Linked DNA regions of Parabacteroides timonensis. The protein of the gene in region 2 interacts with the protein of the main gene of each other region in a pairwise test. Links are inferred from orthologs where the notes say so. Each region holds a gene or a part of one and is shown on either strand. Other genes may lie near its edges. The genes, in order: ftsZ and rlmN.

Evidence for each region.
Region 1: the proteins of rlmN (region 2) and ftsZ interact in binary tests that used the Escherichia coli proteins (3 or more experiments, as listed by UniProt). The link is inferred for Parabacteroides timonensis from one-to-one orthologs.

Annotation. Positions count from the first base shown.
Region 1 is NZ_LT669941.1:3,316,072-3,327,125, reverse strand. Bases 1,237-4,181 are described here. They hold ftsZ (cell division protein FtsZ), read left to right. Parts: upstream 1,237-1,999; coding sequence 2,000-3,364; downstream 3,365-4,181. Other genes in these bases: BQ7394_RS21065 (carbon starvation CstA family protein), read left to right, coding at 3,988-4,181; BQ7394_RS21070 (GatB/YqeY domain-containing protein), read left to right, coding at 3,385-3,837; ftsA (cell division protein FtsA), read left to right, coding at 1,237-1,971. Outside these bases: BQ7394_RS21085 (cell division protein FtsQ/DivIB), read left to right, coding at 1-622; more of ftsA, read left to right, coding at 628-1,236; more of BQ7394_RS21065, read left to right, coding at 4,182-5,406; response regulator transcription factor RprY, read right to left, coding at 5,425-6,156; BQ7394_RS21055 (sensor histidine kinase), read right to left, coding at 6,159-7,712; BQ7394_RS21050 (lyso-glycine lipid O-acyltransferase GlsA), read left to right, coding at 8,175-9,002; BQ7394_RS21045 (glycine N(alpha)-acyltransferase GlsB), read left to right, coding at 9,014-9,979; BQ7394_RS21040 (DUF3109 family protein), read right to left, coding at 9,982-10,572; gpmI (2,3-bisphosphoglycerate-independent phosphoglycerate mutase), read right to left, coding at 10,694-11,054. UniProt on the Escherichia coli protein: Essential cell division protein that forms a contractile ring structure (Z ring) at the future cell division site. The regulation of the ring assembly controls the timing and the location of cell division.
Region 2 is NZ_LT669940.1:1,370,018-1,375,089, reverse strand. Bases 947-3,936 are described here. They hold rlmN (dual-specificity RNA methyltransferase RlmN), read right to left. Parts: upstream 2,963-3,936; coding sequence 1,931-2,962; downstream 947-1,930. Other genes in these bases: BQ7394_RS06005 (peptidylprolyl isomerase), read right to left, coding at 3,086-3,936; BQ7394_RS06015 (DUF4837 family protein), read right to left, coding at 947-1,876. Also shown: 4-hydroxythreonine-4-phosphate dehydrogenase PdxA, read right to left, coding at 1-825; more of BQ7394_RS06015, read right to left, coding at 839-946; more of BQ7394_RS06005, read right to left, coding at 3,937-5,072.

The DNA.
Region 1 (11,054 bases), on a different replicon or contig from region 2:
TCAGGTCGTGGTGAAAGACAGCCTCGATAAACATTTCGTGAGTGAAAGCGACCTGGTGGCGATCCTCAAAAAGGCGGATCTTAACCCGATCAAAAAGCCTATGGACGCAATCAATACGGATAAGATAGAGAATGAACTGAAAAAGAACGAGATGATTGCCCGTATCGAAGCATATAAAACGCCGTCGGGAATAGTCAAGCTCGAAGTGGAGCAGAAAATACCTATTTTACGTGTGATCAGTTCAAGGGGAAACTTCTATGTGGATAACCTCGGAAGCACGATGCCGGTCAGTCATCGGTATGTAACTGACGTTCCTTTAGTAAGTGGATACGTCGAAAAAGAGCTGGCGGTAACCGACTTATACAAATTTGCATTATTTTTGCAGGAGAATGAGTTTTGGAATAGTCAGATAGAACAGATTTATGTTCATCCTGACAACGAAGTAGAACTGATTCCCCGGGTGGGTAACCACCGGATCGTACTGGGTTCTTTCGACAACTTCGAAGAAAAGCTGGATAACTTGCGGCTCTTCTACGACGAGGTCGTTCCGAAAGTCGGATGGGAGAAATACAGTATAATTAATTTAAAATACAAAGATCAGATTGTTTGTACTAAAAGATAGATGATATGGCATACACAGACTTTATAGCAGCCATCGACCTTGGCTCTTCTCACATGGTCGGTATGGTAGGAACGAAGGGCCCGACCGGGGCACTCTCGATTATTGCCTACGAAGTTGAAAACTCCGCTACCTGTATACGAAGAGGATGTGTATATAATGTGGAAGAAACGGCGAATAAGATAAAGCGTCTTATACTGAAGCTCGAAAATAAACTGAACGGCGCGAAGGTCGGGAAAGTATATGTTGGCATCGGTGGACAGTCGCTGCGCTCTATCGACCATACGGTTCCACGTATTCTGGGGACCGATGGCGTAGTGACCGAAGATATTATTGATGGTCTCTACGAAGAATGCCGTAATTATCACCCGGATATGCTGGATGTGCTGGCAGCGGTTTCGCCTACCTATTTTTTAGATGACAAACCCGAACCCAATCCGGTGGGTATTCCTTGTACCCGGATCGAAGCCCGTTACAAGCTGATTGTAGGACGGCCTTCGTTGAAACGTTATGTGCTCAACAGTATTGCCGACCGTGCTAAGATAGAAATCGCCGATATCGTTGTTTCTCCTTTGGCTTTGGCCGATGTGGTGCTGACTGACAACGAGAAGGACTTAGGATGCGCCTTGATCGGTTTCGGTGCCGGAGTAACCACACTGACGGTTTATAAAGCCGGACAGTTGGTCAACCTTTCGGTCATTCCTTTCGGAGGTCATCTGATTACCCGCGACATTACCAGCCTGCACTTGGTGGAAGCGGAAGCCGAACGGGTGAAACTGACCTACGGTAGTGCACAGATGGAAAAAGACAACGACCTGAGCATCCAGGTTAGTTCTGCCGACGGTATGGGACTTCGCGAGATCAAATTGGCCGACCTCAATAATGTGGTCGAAGCCCGTATGAAAGAAATTCTGGAAAACGTATATGCCCGTCTTGAAGCTACCGGACTGATGAACGGTTTGGGAGCAGGTATCATAATAACAGGCGGAGGTGCCGCCCTGAAGAACCTTCCGGAAGTTATCCGCGAACGGTTGAACATGGATGTACGCTACTCGGCTGTCCGTAAAGGTATCGTTGAGAGTGGGGAAATGATAGCCAACAATCCCGAATATGCTGTCGCTGTCGGCTTGTTGGCTAAAGGAACTGAGAATTGCGCCCTTTACATCCCACCAAAAGTGGAGGTGAAGGTGGAGGAACCGGAGGTAGAGGTGAAGGAAGAAGTGAAAGTTGCCCCTGAACCCCCGAAGAAGAAACCAGAGAAGAAGAAAGGCCCAGGCCTGTTCGGACGCATAACCAAAAGTATAGACACGTTTGGCAAAGGATTGTTTGATGACGAAGACGATACAAAGTAATCAGCGAATGTAATAAAACCGGAAGACAATGGACGATACAATATTAAATTTCAATTATCCGACAGATACTCCTAAAATCATCAAAGTAATTGGTGTAGGAGGCGGTGGAGGTAACGCTGTTACCCACATGTACAAGGAAGGTATACATGATGTTACATTCGTTTTGTGTAACACCGATAACCAGGCGTTGAACCGTTCCGACGTTCCCGTAAAAGTACCGCTGGGGCGTAATATCACCCAGGGATTGGGAGCCGGCAACAAACCCGAACGTGCCATGATGGCTGCCGAAGAAAGTATGGAAGATATCCGCAAGATGCTTAGCGACGGCACTAAAATGGTCTTTATCACTGCCGGAATGGGTGGTGGTACAGGTACAGGAGCAGCTCCGGTAATTGCCCGCTTTGCCAAGGATATGGGTATCCTGACTGTCGGTATCGTTACTATTCCATTCGTATTCGAAGGCGAACGCAAAATCATTCAGGCACTGAACGGTGTTGAAGATATTAGCAAGAACGTGGATGCGTTGCTGGTTATCAACAACGAACGTTTGCGTGAGATCTATTCCGACCTGACTATGACGAATGCTTTTGGAAAAGCCGATGATACCCTTACCATTGCTGCTAAGAGCATTGCTGAGATCATCACCCTTCCGGGTATAATCAACCTCGACTTTGCCGATGTCAATACCACGATGAAAGATGGTGGTGTTGCCTTGATGAGTAACGGTTTCGGTGAAGGTGAAGGGCGTGTACGCCAGGCAATTGAAGATGCACTGAACTCTCCGCTGTTGAACAATAACGATGTGTTCAATGCCAAAAAGATATTATTCAACGTTTCGTTCGGTGAGGAAGCCGAACTGCGTATGGAGGAAATGAACGATGTTCACGATTTCATGTCACGCTTCGGACGCGATATCGAAGTGATCTGGGGTACGGCTATCGACAGCACTCTCGGTTCGAAAGTGAAGATGACGATCCTGGCAACCGGTTTCGGTATGGAAGACATTCCTCAGATCGCTGAAAAACGTCAGATCGAACAGGGACGTATGACTGAGGAGGAACTTCGTCTGGAAGAGGAACGCTTGAACAAGGAACGTGCCGAAAAAGATCTGATCGACAAATATTACGGAGCTTCCGGCCAGCGTATGCGCCGTGTTGCAGCCCGTGCCAAAGCTGTTGTATTGACACAGGATGAATTGGACGATGATGCTTTGATTGCCTTGATCGAGGATAATCCTACTTATAACCGTGATCCGAAAGTAATAGCTCGTGCCCGTTCGAAGGTTGGTGGTGAAGAAATTCCGGTATCATCGACAGCAGTCAATACTTCAGCTTCTCGTTCCGAAGGAAAGAAACCGGATACAGGAGGCAAGAAGGTGATAAGTTTCCGATAATTTTAAATAAGAAATAAGATATGGATTTGTTTGAAAAAGTCAGCGAAGACATTAAAAACGCAATGAAGGCAAAAGATAAAGTTGCCCTCGAAACATTGAGAAATGTGAAGAAATTCTTCCTCGAAGCAAAGACTGCTCCGGGAGCTAACGATACTTTGACGGATACCGATGCCACCAAAATTATCCAGAAGCTGGTGAAACAAGGAAAGGACTCTGCTGACATTTACACCCAGCAAGGTCGTGCAGACCTGGCAGAGGGTGAACTTGCGCAGGTAAAAGTGCTGGAAACTTATCTCCCGAAGCAGATGACTGCCGAAGAACTTGAAATAGCATTGAAAGCTATTATCGCCCAGGTAGGTGCTACCGGTCCTCAGGATATGGGTAAGGTAATGGGAACGGCTTCCAAAGCGCTTGCGGGTAAAGCAGAAGGACGTGCTATTTCAGAAGCGGTAAAACGCCTGCTGAATAGCTAATATAATATAGTTTTGAAAATAACTTATCTCCTCTCAAGAGGGGATAAGTTATAACCTGTCACTATCTGATATATGAAAATGCTTGGTATTGCAAGCTTTCTTTTAGACTCATTCTTTTAGAACTAGACCGAATTCTAATAACTTTAAACGATGATAACCTTTATCTGTTGTCTTGCAGTTCTTATTGCAGGCTATTTCATTTACGGCTCTTTTATAGAACGTATCTTCGGGGTCGATCCTTCCCGTAAAACTCCAGCTTTCACTCATCAGGATGGAGTAGATTATATTCCAATGTCTTCCTGGAAAGTCTTTATGATCCAGTTTCTGAACATTGCCGGTCTCGGTCCGATATTCGGCGCTATAATGGGAGCCAAGTTTGGTGTGGCTTCTTTCCTGTGGATCGTATTGGGCACGATCTTTGCCGGGGCTGTTCACGATTATCTGGCCGGAATGCTTTCCCTGCGCCATCATGGCGAGAGTCTGCCTGAAATTATCGGACGTTATCTCGGGAACAATTTCAAGCAATTCATGCGTGGGTTTACCGTTATTCTGATGGTCCTTGTCGGAGCTGTCTTTGTTGCCGGTCCAGCCGGGTTGCTGGCAAAGTTGACTCCGGAATACCTCGATGCCACTTTCTGGATATTTGTGGTATTTATCTATTATATCCTGGCCACTTTGTTGCCGGTCGATAAGATCATAGGTAAGATATATCCTTTGTTTGCTGCCGCCTTGCTTTTTATGGCAGTAGGTATTCTTGTGATGTTGTTCGTGAACCATCCGCCACTTCCGGAGCTGACCGACGGCCTGGCGAATACGCATCCGGAAAATCTTCCTATCTTTCCGATTATGTTTGTGAGTATTGCCTGTGGAGCCATTTCCGGTTTCCATGCTACTCAAAGTCCGTTGATGGCTCGTTGTATCAAGAATGAAAAATACGGACGTCCTGTCTTCTTCGGAGCGATGATTACAGAAGGTATCGTGGCTTTGATCTGGGCTGCCGCTGCTACTTATTTTTATCATAATAATGGTATGGGTGAAAGTAATGCAGCCGTGATTGTAGACAGTATCACTAAAGAGTGGCTGGGGACGGTTGGCGGTGTATTAGCCGTATTAGGCGTTATTGCTGCTCCGATTACTTCGGGGGATACTGCATTCCGTTCGGCCCGTTTGATCATAGCAGATTTTCTCCATAAGGAGCAGAAAAGCATGGCTAGTCGTCTGATGATCTGTGTCCCTCTGTTTATCGTAGCGATCGGGATATTACTTTACAGTTTAAAAGATAAGGATGGTTTCGATATGATCTGGCGTTATTTTGCCTGGACAAATCAGACGTTGGCAGTCTTTACCCTTTGGGCGTTGACGGTCTTTCTTGCCCGTTCGAAGAAGCCGTATATCGTAACCCTGATCCCTGCCCTGTTTATGACAGCCGTTTGTTCCACCTATATTTTTGTCGCTCCTGAAGGATTAGGTATGAATGTTACGGTTTCACAGATAATAGGTTGCAGCATAACGGTAGTGACACTGGTTGCATTCCTTTTCTGGAAGAGAAAAAATCCCGGAGCCGTTTAAGCCTCCGGGATATGTTCCTTAAAGTACCTGGATACCTTCTTCGCGGGCCTGTTCTTCTCCAGAAGGAGTGATCAGTTTGTAACCCTTACCGTGGATGTTGATGATTTCGATACCTGGATCATCTTTCAACAGTTTACGAAGTTTAGTGATATACACGTCCATGCTACGGGCATTGAAGTAGTTATCGTCTACCCAGATAGTTTTCAGTGCATAGTTACGTTCCAGAATTTCATTAGCGTGTGCACACAGCAGGCTCAGTAATTCGCATTCTTTTGTAGTCAGCTTTGTTACCTTGTCGCCGATTGCCAGTGTCTGTTTCTGTGTATCGAACAAGAAATTACCCAGCTTGTAGAAAGGAATGTCTTTCATCTTTTTACCTTTCACACGGCGCAGGATAGCTTCGATACGAAGCAACAGCTCTTCCATGCTGAACGGTTTTGTCAGATAATCGTCGGCTCCGATCTTGAATCCTTCCAGGATATCTTCCTTCATTGTCTTTGCAGTAAGGAAAATGATTGGAATATCAGGATTTATTGAACGGATTTCCTGTGCCAGGGTAAAACCGTCTTTTTTCGGCATCATTACGTCTAATACGCAAAGATCATATTTGCCTTTGGTGAAACCTTTGTAACCAGCTTCTCCGTCAGAGAAGAGATCAGTTACATAACCTTTTGCCTGTAAGTATTCTCTTAATAGCATACCCAGGTTTTCGTCGTCTTCACAAAAGAAGATTTTCAGTTTTTCTTCCATAACTAACTTTTTATAAGAGGTAAAGTAATAATAAATTTTGTTCCTACGTTTCCGGGACCGATCTCGGCACGGATCGTACCTTTATGGTCCTCGATAATTTTACGGACGTAAGCAAGTCCCAAACCGAAACCTTTTACGTCGTGTACATTTCCAGTGGGTACCCGGAAGAAGCGGTCGAATACTTTCTTAAGATATTCTTTCTTGATCCCGATCCCGTTGTCTTCAACAGCAATCAACAGTTTCCCGTTGTTGTCGTTCCAGGTTCTTACCATCAATGTGAGCGGTACTTCCGGACGGCGGTATTTCACCGCGTTGTCCATCAGATTAAACAATACATTGGTGATGTGCATTTCATCTACATAGATGGACGAGTCTGTTGCCTGTAAGTCAATGTCGAGTGATCCATCATACTTTTCTACTTTCAGGACGAAGGTGTTAGCTACGCTGATCACCAAGTCGTTTGCATCTACTTCTTTCAGCTTAAGTGCCGCTTTCTGTCGTTCGAACAGCGACATCTGAAGCACTTTTTCTACCAGGAAGCCTAGTCGTTTCGTTTCATCATTGATAACTCCTGAGATGTGTTTAAACACATCGGGGCTCTTGGTTATATCCGAATCTTTCAACATCTGTGCCGCAAGAGAGATTGTTGATACCGGTGTTTTCAACTCGTGCGTCATATTGTTGATAAAGTCGTTCTTCATTTCTGACAGTCTCTTCTGGCGGAATACTATATATATGGTAAAGATAAATGTTACCAAAAGTATCAGCGAAAAGAGTACGGATGGTACAATAAATGTTACAGAACTTGAAATGTAATCACCCTTTGTCGGGAAATATACCTTCATATAATTCTGTTTTGAGGGAGGATCGTTCGGGAACAATACATACGTAATTATATCAGACGCAATAGGTTCCTTTTTTATTTCTCCACTTTGATACACTTTTTTGCCATCTTTGTTAATAACAAAAAATATGAACGGCAGGTTCAAACCGTTGTTAATAAATTCTGATTTTAAGTAATTATTCAGTTTCTTAAAATCTACCCGCTCCTGAATAGGCTTAAGGTTTGCAGTAGTTACCATACTATACACAACTTCCTGCATCAAAGCGTTCTGATACTGCATACGGCGCTTCAATGTTTTCTGCAAATCCTGTGATGTACTGACAATGTTGTTACCCGATTGTTTCTTGTCGAGCGACGACAGGGGTTCGAATTTCTGGCTGAAACTGCGTAATTGTTCTATATGCAATATGTTTCCATTTGCATCCTGTATCTGCAGCTTCTGTTGGGTGATTGCCTGGGCAACCTCTTGCGGATCCTGACTGTTTTGCAGGTAATTATTCTCATCACGCTTAATATCTTCTTCCAGATATCTGCGTGTTTCGTCTAGCTCCAGGTTTTTTGATACTTGGTGCAGGCTTCTTTTTACTGTTTCATTGAATTGCTCGCTACTTTTTTTGAGTATGATGCTCACGTACTTAACCTGAAGGAAAAGCAAACCGGCAAATGCAAATGCCATTACAACAGCGAGTAACCAAATAGTAGATTTCCTCATTCCAAATACTTTCTCTTTTTAACAGAACAAATAACGCTCATTTTAGTTTAATATTCACACAAAAAAGGTAAAAAACATAGGCTGGTTTTCTTAAAAATAGTTTAGCCTATTGGCCACTAAACGATCTATTAGTCTTGAAAACAGAGCCTTATACCACCATTCCCCTTTCAAGAGGAATACTTAGAGTTTAGTTCTTGTGTATAAAAACATAATTATTGATTATTTTGTTTCAACTTATGCAAAAAATATGAATTCGCCGGGAATAGTTTCAGCTTCATATTTAGGCATACGGAGTAGTATAATATATATGTATAACGGATGCAACTGCCGATTTATTTTATTTGAGTGCTAACGAACGGTAACATAAGAAATTGAAACTTCTTAAAAACTTTTGCCGAATGCATTCAGATTTAATTATTAGCTATATCTTTGTCTCCTGACAAGTGACAAGAGTTATGTAGTATGGCACAAGAAGGTATTACGCAAATTGATGTAAAACAGGTATTACAGCAAAAGGCCCCCTCGGTGGCCGGTAAAATTCCCGGTTTTGTAGTCAATTATCTGATTCGTACCATTCACCAGAATGAATTGAATGATATCCTCACCCGTTATCATGATAAGGATGGGGTTGATTTTATGCAGGAGTTGATCGGTTACTTCGACCTGATCCTGGAACTGGTGAACGAAGAAAATATTCCTGCTGAAGGACGCTATATTTTTGCATCCAATCATCCGCTGGGAGGGTTGGACGGCATCTGTTTGTCGGCTGTGATCGGGAAGCATTACGGCGGGAAGATACGTTATCTGGTGAACGATCTGTTGCTCTACTTGTCAAATCTAAGGTCCATTTTTGTCCCTATCAATAAACACGGTGCGCAGGGTAAGAAGAATGCCCGGCTGATCGATGAGGCTTATACTTCGGATAATCAGATCGTGACTTTCCCGGCAGGTCTTTGTTCCCGTAAGATAGACGGGAAGATACAAGATCCTGAATGGAAGAAATCGTTTATTCAGAAGGCGGTCGAACATAAACGGGATATCGTTCCGGTCTATTTCGAGGGAAGGAATTCCAATTTCTTCTACCGGCTGGCTAATCTGCGTAAAGCGCTGGGGATTAAGATGAACTATGAAATGCTTTATCTGCCGGATGAGATGTTCCGGTGCAAGCATAAAACATTCCGTATCCATTTCGGGAAACCTATCCCGTGGCAGACGTTCGACGGTAGTAAGAAACCGGGCGAGTGGGCCGAATGGGTAAGGACACAGGCTTATAATCTCAAGAAAACATAGACTCAATTTATATGCAAGACATTATTAAACCGATTGACCGTGCAGTACTTAAGGCGGAACTGACAAAAGAGAAGAAGCTCCGCAGCACGAATAAATCAAACAATGAAATATATATTGTAACAGCCCACGACTCTCCTAGTGTAATGCAGGAGATCGGACGTCTGCGGGAAATCGCTTTCCGTTATTATGGCGGAGGTACAGGTTTTCCGGTGGATATAGATGAATTCGATACGATGGAGGACGCCTATCGTCAGTTGATCGTGTGGAGTCCGGAAGATGAACAAATCCTGGGCGGTTATCGTTTCTTGTGTGGATCGGATGTGAAATTTGATGAGAACGGTAAGCCGATGTTAGCCACTTCTCACTTGTTTAACTTCTCCGACAAGTTTAATAAAGAATTCCTTCCTTATACGGTCGAACTGGGCCGTTCTTTCGTAACATTAGAATATCAATCTACACGTGCCGGGGCAAAGGGTTTATTTGTACTGGATAATCTGTGGGATGGATTGGGAGCCTTGTCGGTTGTTGATCCGAGCCTGCAGTATTATTTCGGGAAGGTAACGATGTATAATACATATAATACAGAGGCACGTAATATGATCCTTTACTTCCTCGGTATGCATTTCCCGGATGCAGACAAGCTGGTGACGCCTGTCTACCCGCTGCAAACCGATACGGATATAGAGAAAATGAAGGATTTGTTCCATTACGATAACTTCAAGGAAAATTATAAGGTACTGAACCAGGAAGTGCGTAAGTTCGGTATCAATGTGCCGCCCCTTGTAAACGCCTATATGAGTCTTTCACCTAAGATGCGTGTATTCGGAACGGCTATCAACCATGAGTTCGGGGATGTAGAGGAGACCGGCATACTTATTGCCATCAATGAAATCCTCGAAGATAAGAAGAAACGTCATATCGAAACTTACCTGAAGGAAGAGGGACAGACGGCTGATTTGATAAGGAAGATAGAATAATACTATTCTTCTTCCTGTTCCTTTTGTTTGATCCACTCTTCGGCTACTTCTACAAGCGACTCGTACCATTTCTGCCCGAATTTGCGGGTGAGAGGTTCTTTGAGGAATTTGTATAGAGGTAGTTTTTCCTTTTGGCCCAGTATCTCAGCGGCTTTACAAATCTTCCAGCGATCGTAGTTGACAGCACGGAAATCCCTGTATTGTGTGACGCGTACCGGATAAAGGTGGCAGGATACCGGTTTGTAGAAAGATACTTTTCCTTCGCGATAGGCCTTTTCGATGGCACATTTGCAGGTACCGTCATTGTCATAACAGGTGAAGACACAGTCTTTACCGTTGACGATGGACGTGACGATATCACCTTCACAGTCGATGAAGGCAACACCTTGCTTCTTTATGATTTCCTGCGCTTCCGGGGCCAGGTCGTCCCAGATAACCGGGAGTACTTTCTCCAGTTCTGCTATTTCTTTTTTGTCTAATGGGGCTCCTGAGTCGCCTTCTACGCAGCAAATACCTTTGCATTGGCTGAGGTCGCAGAGAAACTTGGCTTCAATCAGGTCGAGGCTTACCAGGGTGTCTTCTATTTGGATCATTTCAGTTGAGAGTTGAGAAGTGATAGTTAACAGATAAGAAATGACAGTTAACAATTATTCCCCTTTATGTGGAGTAATAACTGTCAACTGTCACTTGTCAACTGTCAACTAATAAAAGTTGTTATTTAATCAAAGATTTGCCAGTCATTTCTTTCGGCTGCTTCAATCCCATGATGTGAAGGATAGAGGGAGCAACGTCTGCCAGGATACCGTCTTCTACTTTGGCCTCTTTGTTTTCTGTTACGTAAACGAAAGGAACAGGGTTCAGCGAGTGAGCCGTGTTCGGTGTACCGTCTTCGTTCAGAGCGTGGTCGGCATTACCGTGGTCGGCGATGATGATCACTTCGTAGTCGTTAGCCTTGGCTGCTTCAACGGTGTCGTTCAGACAAGCGTCGATGGTTACGACTGCTTTCTCGATGGCTGAATAGATACCGGTGTGGCCTACCATGTCGCCGTTTGCGTAGTTACAAACGATGTAGTCA
Region 2 (5,072 bases):
CAGTCCCTGATCGTGATACATAGCCAGGACACCGTCAAATTTATCATACATCTGCGAACCGAAGAATCCATCGGCGGCATAAGGTCCGAAAGACATTACACCTCTTTTCTCTGCCTCTTGCATTGCCGGAATAATGATCGTTTCCTCTTCTTTTCCCAGCAGGCCGTCGTCTCCGGCATGAGGATTTAAAGATAATACGGCAATACGTGGCTTTACGATTCCGAAATCCTGCTTGAGCGATTGATTGAATATACGCAATTTCGACATAATATCCTCCACTGTTATCCTGGATGGAACTTCCGACAGAGGAATATGTCCGGTCACCAAAGCAACCCGCAAACTATCCTTCATCAGGATCATCAGGGCTTTCCGGCCTACTCCGCCAAAACGTTCTTCCAAATATTCCGTATGACCCGGAAAATGGAACTGGTCATTTTGTATATTATGCTTGTTGATCGGGGCTGTCAGTAAAACATCGACAGCACCACGTTTCAGATCTGCGACTGCGGCTTCCAGCGACAAAAAAGCAGCTTCACCGGCAATAGTTGTCGACTGTGACAACTCGACCTTTGTCTCGTCATCCACACAGTTAATAATATTAACGCGGTTAACACCGGCATCCTCTGCCTGAGAGATAATATTCATATTCACAGGGGGCAACTCCAATGCTTTCCGGTGATAGGCGGCAATCTTTGACGAACCGTATATGATCGGAGTACAAAGTTCTGCTACCCTGGCATCTGAGAATGTTTTCAATATCACCTCATATCCGATGCCATTTATATCTCCGTGGGTAATGCCCACCTTTATCAATCGTTCTTCCATGTACTATGTTTGTTTATTTCTTATTTTCAGGAATATCCAGCTTTTCATCTACGGACTTGTTAAATTCACCCGGCAGACGAAGGGTATACAATGCAGCCTCTATACGACGAATGAAATTACGTTTATCCGTCTCCGGGGCAAAAACAAAACCTTCGGCCACAACGACCCGGTTGTTTTTTTCATCCAGGCGGACATGGCTGACAAACGGGCCACCCATCATATCACCGACCATTTTCCATAAACCACGTAACACGCCACAATACTGTCCATTCACTGTTATCGGCGTGTAACTTACATCGGCACGTGTTTCGGTTGCCATATAAGATTCAGGAAAAGCTCCCGGCAAATTTTTTTTCAGAACAGAATCGCGTTTAGCGATCAGATATTCGGCCGTAAAGGTGTTCGGATCCGTATAAGGGAATGTATATACGATTAAATCCGTACGCCCGGTATTCGCGTTATTAGATGCCCAAAAGAAATCAGTCGTATCGCGATAATAAGTCATATTGGCAGGAGCATTCAGCATCAGGTCATGGTTATTTTTAAGGTTTTCCATAACAACCGCACTATAATCTTTCTGCAACTGATCCATGGCACGATTCATTTCCGTCTTCACGAAGAAATCCACCAACGCCTTCGGATGTGCATCCATATATTCGATGATAGCTTCCGGAGAGGGAGCATTCAATGTTACAACGACCTGCCCTTTGGCCCAACGGTCATTTTCATAACTTACGGAAGCTTTCGTATAAATAGCAGGATCGATATTTACGATCAGAATATTACGAACATAAGTCAATAACCCATCGAATTGAGAAGGATCCACATAAGTTATTTTTAATGCGGGTTCAGATTGAGGAAGTCCCGGGACATCGGAGGTCAGCTCTTTTTTAATAGCCGTTCCCGAAGGGCCATCCCAATTTGCTTTTTTCATTACAACAACGACTTCATAAGCAAGTCCTGTAGCCCGTTTTCCAACCGGCCCAGAGCTACATGATCCCAGCAATACCAGAAACATGAATAAGCTAATCAGTAAAGAAATCTTTTTCATACCCATTCGTTTTATTACACAAATATAATTCTTTTCTTTTAAATGACTTGTCATCTATCCCTTTTGTTGTTTTTTAGCGGTGGACAACATTCCGCAAGCAGCAAATATATCTTCCCCCCTGGAAGCCCGAATCGTACAGATTATTCCGGCATTATTCAATATATCGCGAAAAGCTTCCATCTTTGCCAAATCCGAACTCTCCAACGGGACATCGGGTATAGCATGAAAACGGATCAGGTTTACCCGGCAATCCAAGGTATCTAATAAACAAATCAATGCTTTAGCATGTTGCGGACTATCGTTTAAATTTTTAAAAACAATATATTCGAATGACACCCGGCGCTGGTGTGAGAAATCATATCCCTTTAGTAATTCGATGATGCTTTGTGCCGGATAAGCTTTTTCCACAGGCATTAACGACAATCGCTCTTCATGATAAGGAGAATGCAGGCTTACGGCCAGATGACAGTCGCTCTCCTCCAGGAACCGTTTCAATCCTTTGGCAACGCCGATTGTCGAAACAGTTATCCTTTTAGGACTCCAGGCATATCCATATGAAGCAGTCAGGATCTCAAGAACTTTAAAAAGTTCGTCCACATTATCCAACGGCTCTCCCATTCCCATAAAGACCAGATTCGTCAAACTGTCGGATTCCGGTAGAGATTGTATCTGATTCAGTATCTGATTCGCTGTAAGATTCATTGTAAAACCCTGTTTTCCCGTCATACAGAACAGACAATTCATCTTACATCCGACCTGGGAAGAGACACACAAGGTTGCACGATCGTCTGTTGGGATATAAACAGCCTCGACAAAGTTACCGGTACCGGCAGCAAACAAATATTTTATCGTTCCGTCTACCGACTTCATACAATCTACAGGCGAAACGGCACCTACTTCAAAAGACTCTTCCAGCTGTGTCCGTTTGGCAGCCGCAATATTAGTCATTTCAGCGATAGAGGTTACTTTCTTCTTATATAGCCAGTCAGCCATCTGTTTAGCTGCGTAACCGGGTAATCCGGCCTCAGCAGCCACCTCTTTCAGTTCGTTCAGCGTCATGCCCAACAATCGTCTTTTCTCTTGCATTGTTTTATTTATATAACGATTAATCCGGCACAAAGATAAAAAAAGCTGCCGGACTTTTCTGAATAAGTCCGGCAGCTTTCTATTAAAGGTATAGTTATTACCTTTTGTTATCTTTATTTCAAATTAGAAGAAACGTACGCGGTTATCTTCTACTTCAGCTTTGTTCACCAGTGACTGGATAGCCTGGAATCCGAAACGATAAGCGTTAGAAGCATCTAATGTGCGGATTTCTTCAGCTTCATTGAACTCTTTAGCATCTTTGTTTCTGTCATATACTTTGAATACATATACGCCATTGTTTCCAACTACAGGTTCGCTCAACTGACCGACTTCTGCAATAGAAACCATTGCATTCATTTTCGGTTCTACACCAATACCGGCAATACGGCGTGTTCCAAAGTTGATAAACTTAACAGAGTCAACTCTTGAACCCATTGCATCTGCATAAGCATCAACAGATGTCAGATTTTTAGCTTTCAGATCGGCTGCGATCTTTTCACCCTTCTTCTGAGCAGCTATCTCAGCTCTCAAAGCCGGAGTAACAGAAGCAACTGAACGGTAACCTTCTTTTAAAGTACCTTCAACACCTGCAATAACAAACTTATCGTCACATTCGAATATCTCAGAGATTTTACCTTTATCGTTCTGGAAAGCCCAACGGATTACCGGACGAGAATTTTTAATACTTCCCAAAGTCTGATTGTCAGCTGTTACAGTTACACCAGAGATCAGGTTATAACCAGCTTCTTTAGCTGCTTCATCCAACTTAGCCAGGTCGCTGTTCTTTGAAATGAACTGATTCAACTCATTATAAATGTTGCTATAAGTTTTAGAGCTAGGAGATACAGTCATATCGATATCAGCCACCTTATACTTATTCACATTATTAGTTTTTTCAGTAACCTTTACCAAGTGAGTTCCGTATAAAGATTTTACCTTTACTACATTATTTACCGGAGTTGAGAATACGGCATTTTTGAAATCGTCGTTTACACCTCTCAGTGCAGTGATTTCTGTAAACCATCCCAGTTCACCACCATTTTCAGCAGCCTGGTCAGCAGAGAATTGTTTTGCCAGTTCAGCAAAGTCACCACCATTTTTCAATACGTTCATCAAGCTATCAGCCAAAACAGTTGTACGAGCTTCGTCACCCGTGTTAGCCAACATGATATGACTTACTTTTACTGAGTCAGGAGCCACTGTCTTGTCAACCAGCTTAAACATTCTGTATTTGTCATTATCGAATACCGGGCCGTAAACAGCACCTACTTCAGCAGTAGTTGCGAACTGCTTCATTTCCGGATCAAAAGCATTTTCAGTGAAGAAAGCATCCATATAAGGAACTTCCGAATTTTCATTTACAATATCAGCAACCTTTTCTGAAGTTTTAAATTCTTCTTTCAAAGACTCGATATCTGCACTAGCCTTGTCATAATCTTCCTGGCTCGGACGAATATCAACAGCGATGTATTTAATAACTTTACCTTCTTTTTGTTTGTAAAGTTCTTTGCGCTGATTGTACAGCTTTTCAATTTCGCTCTTGCTAACATCAACTGTTGAATCAGGAATACTTGCATACGACTGCATAGCATATACGATGTCAGAGTTTTCTGAAACATCATTGAAAGCCTCTTTTGCATCCAGAACGTTTGCAGAAACAGCCTTGCTCAACAAAGTAGTATATTTTTGTTCCAGACGCTGACGTTTGATGTTCTTTTCCCAGAACAGCCAGAAATTACGTGCCTGGATCAACTGTGCCTGCTGGTCTGCAGGATAGTTTGCGATGTTATCGTCATCGATAGTTTTCAGGAAGTTCAACAAAGCAGTTTTGTCGAATTGTCCGGTCTGCGGATTAACAAACATCTGCATCTGTTGGATCATCGGTGAAATGTTTTCACCCTGAACCATATCAAACAGTTCTTCCGGGCTAACCTGCATTCCTAATTTATCAGTTGCTTCATCCAATACAACTTCCTGTACCATCGCATCGAATACTGACTGACGGATCTGATTCATATATTCCTCAGGAAGACTGCTCTGACCAGACTGCATTTTATACATCTCGGTCATTTCGTCAATACGTCCCTGATAATCTTGAATTTTAATTACT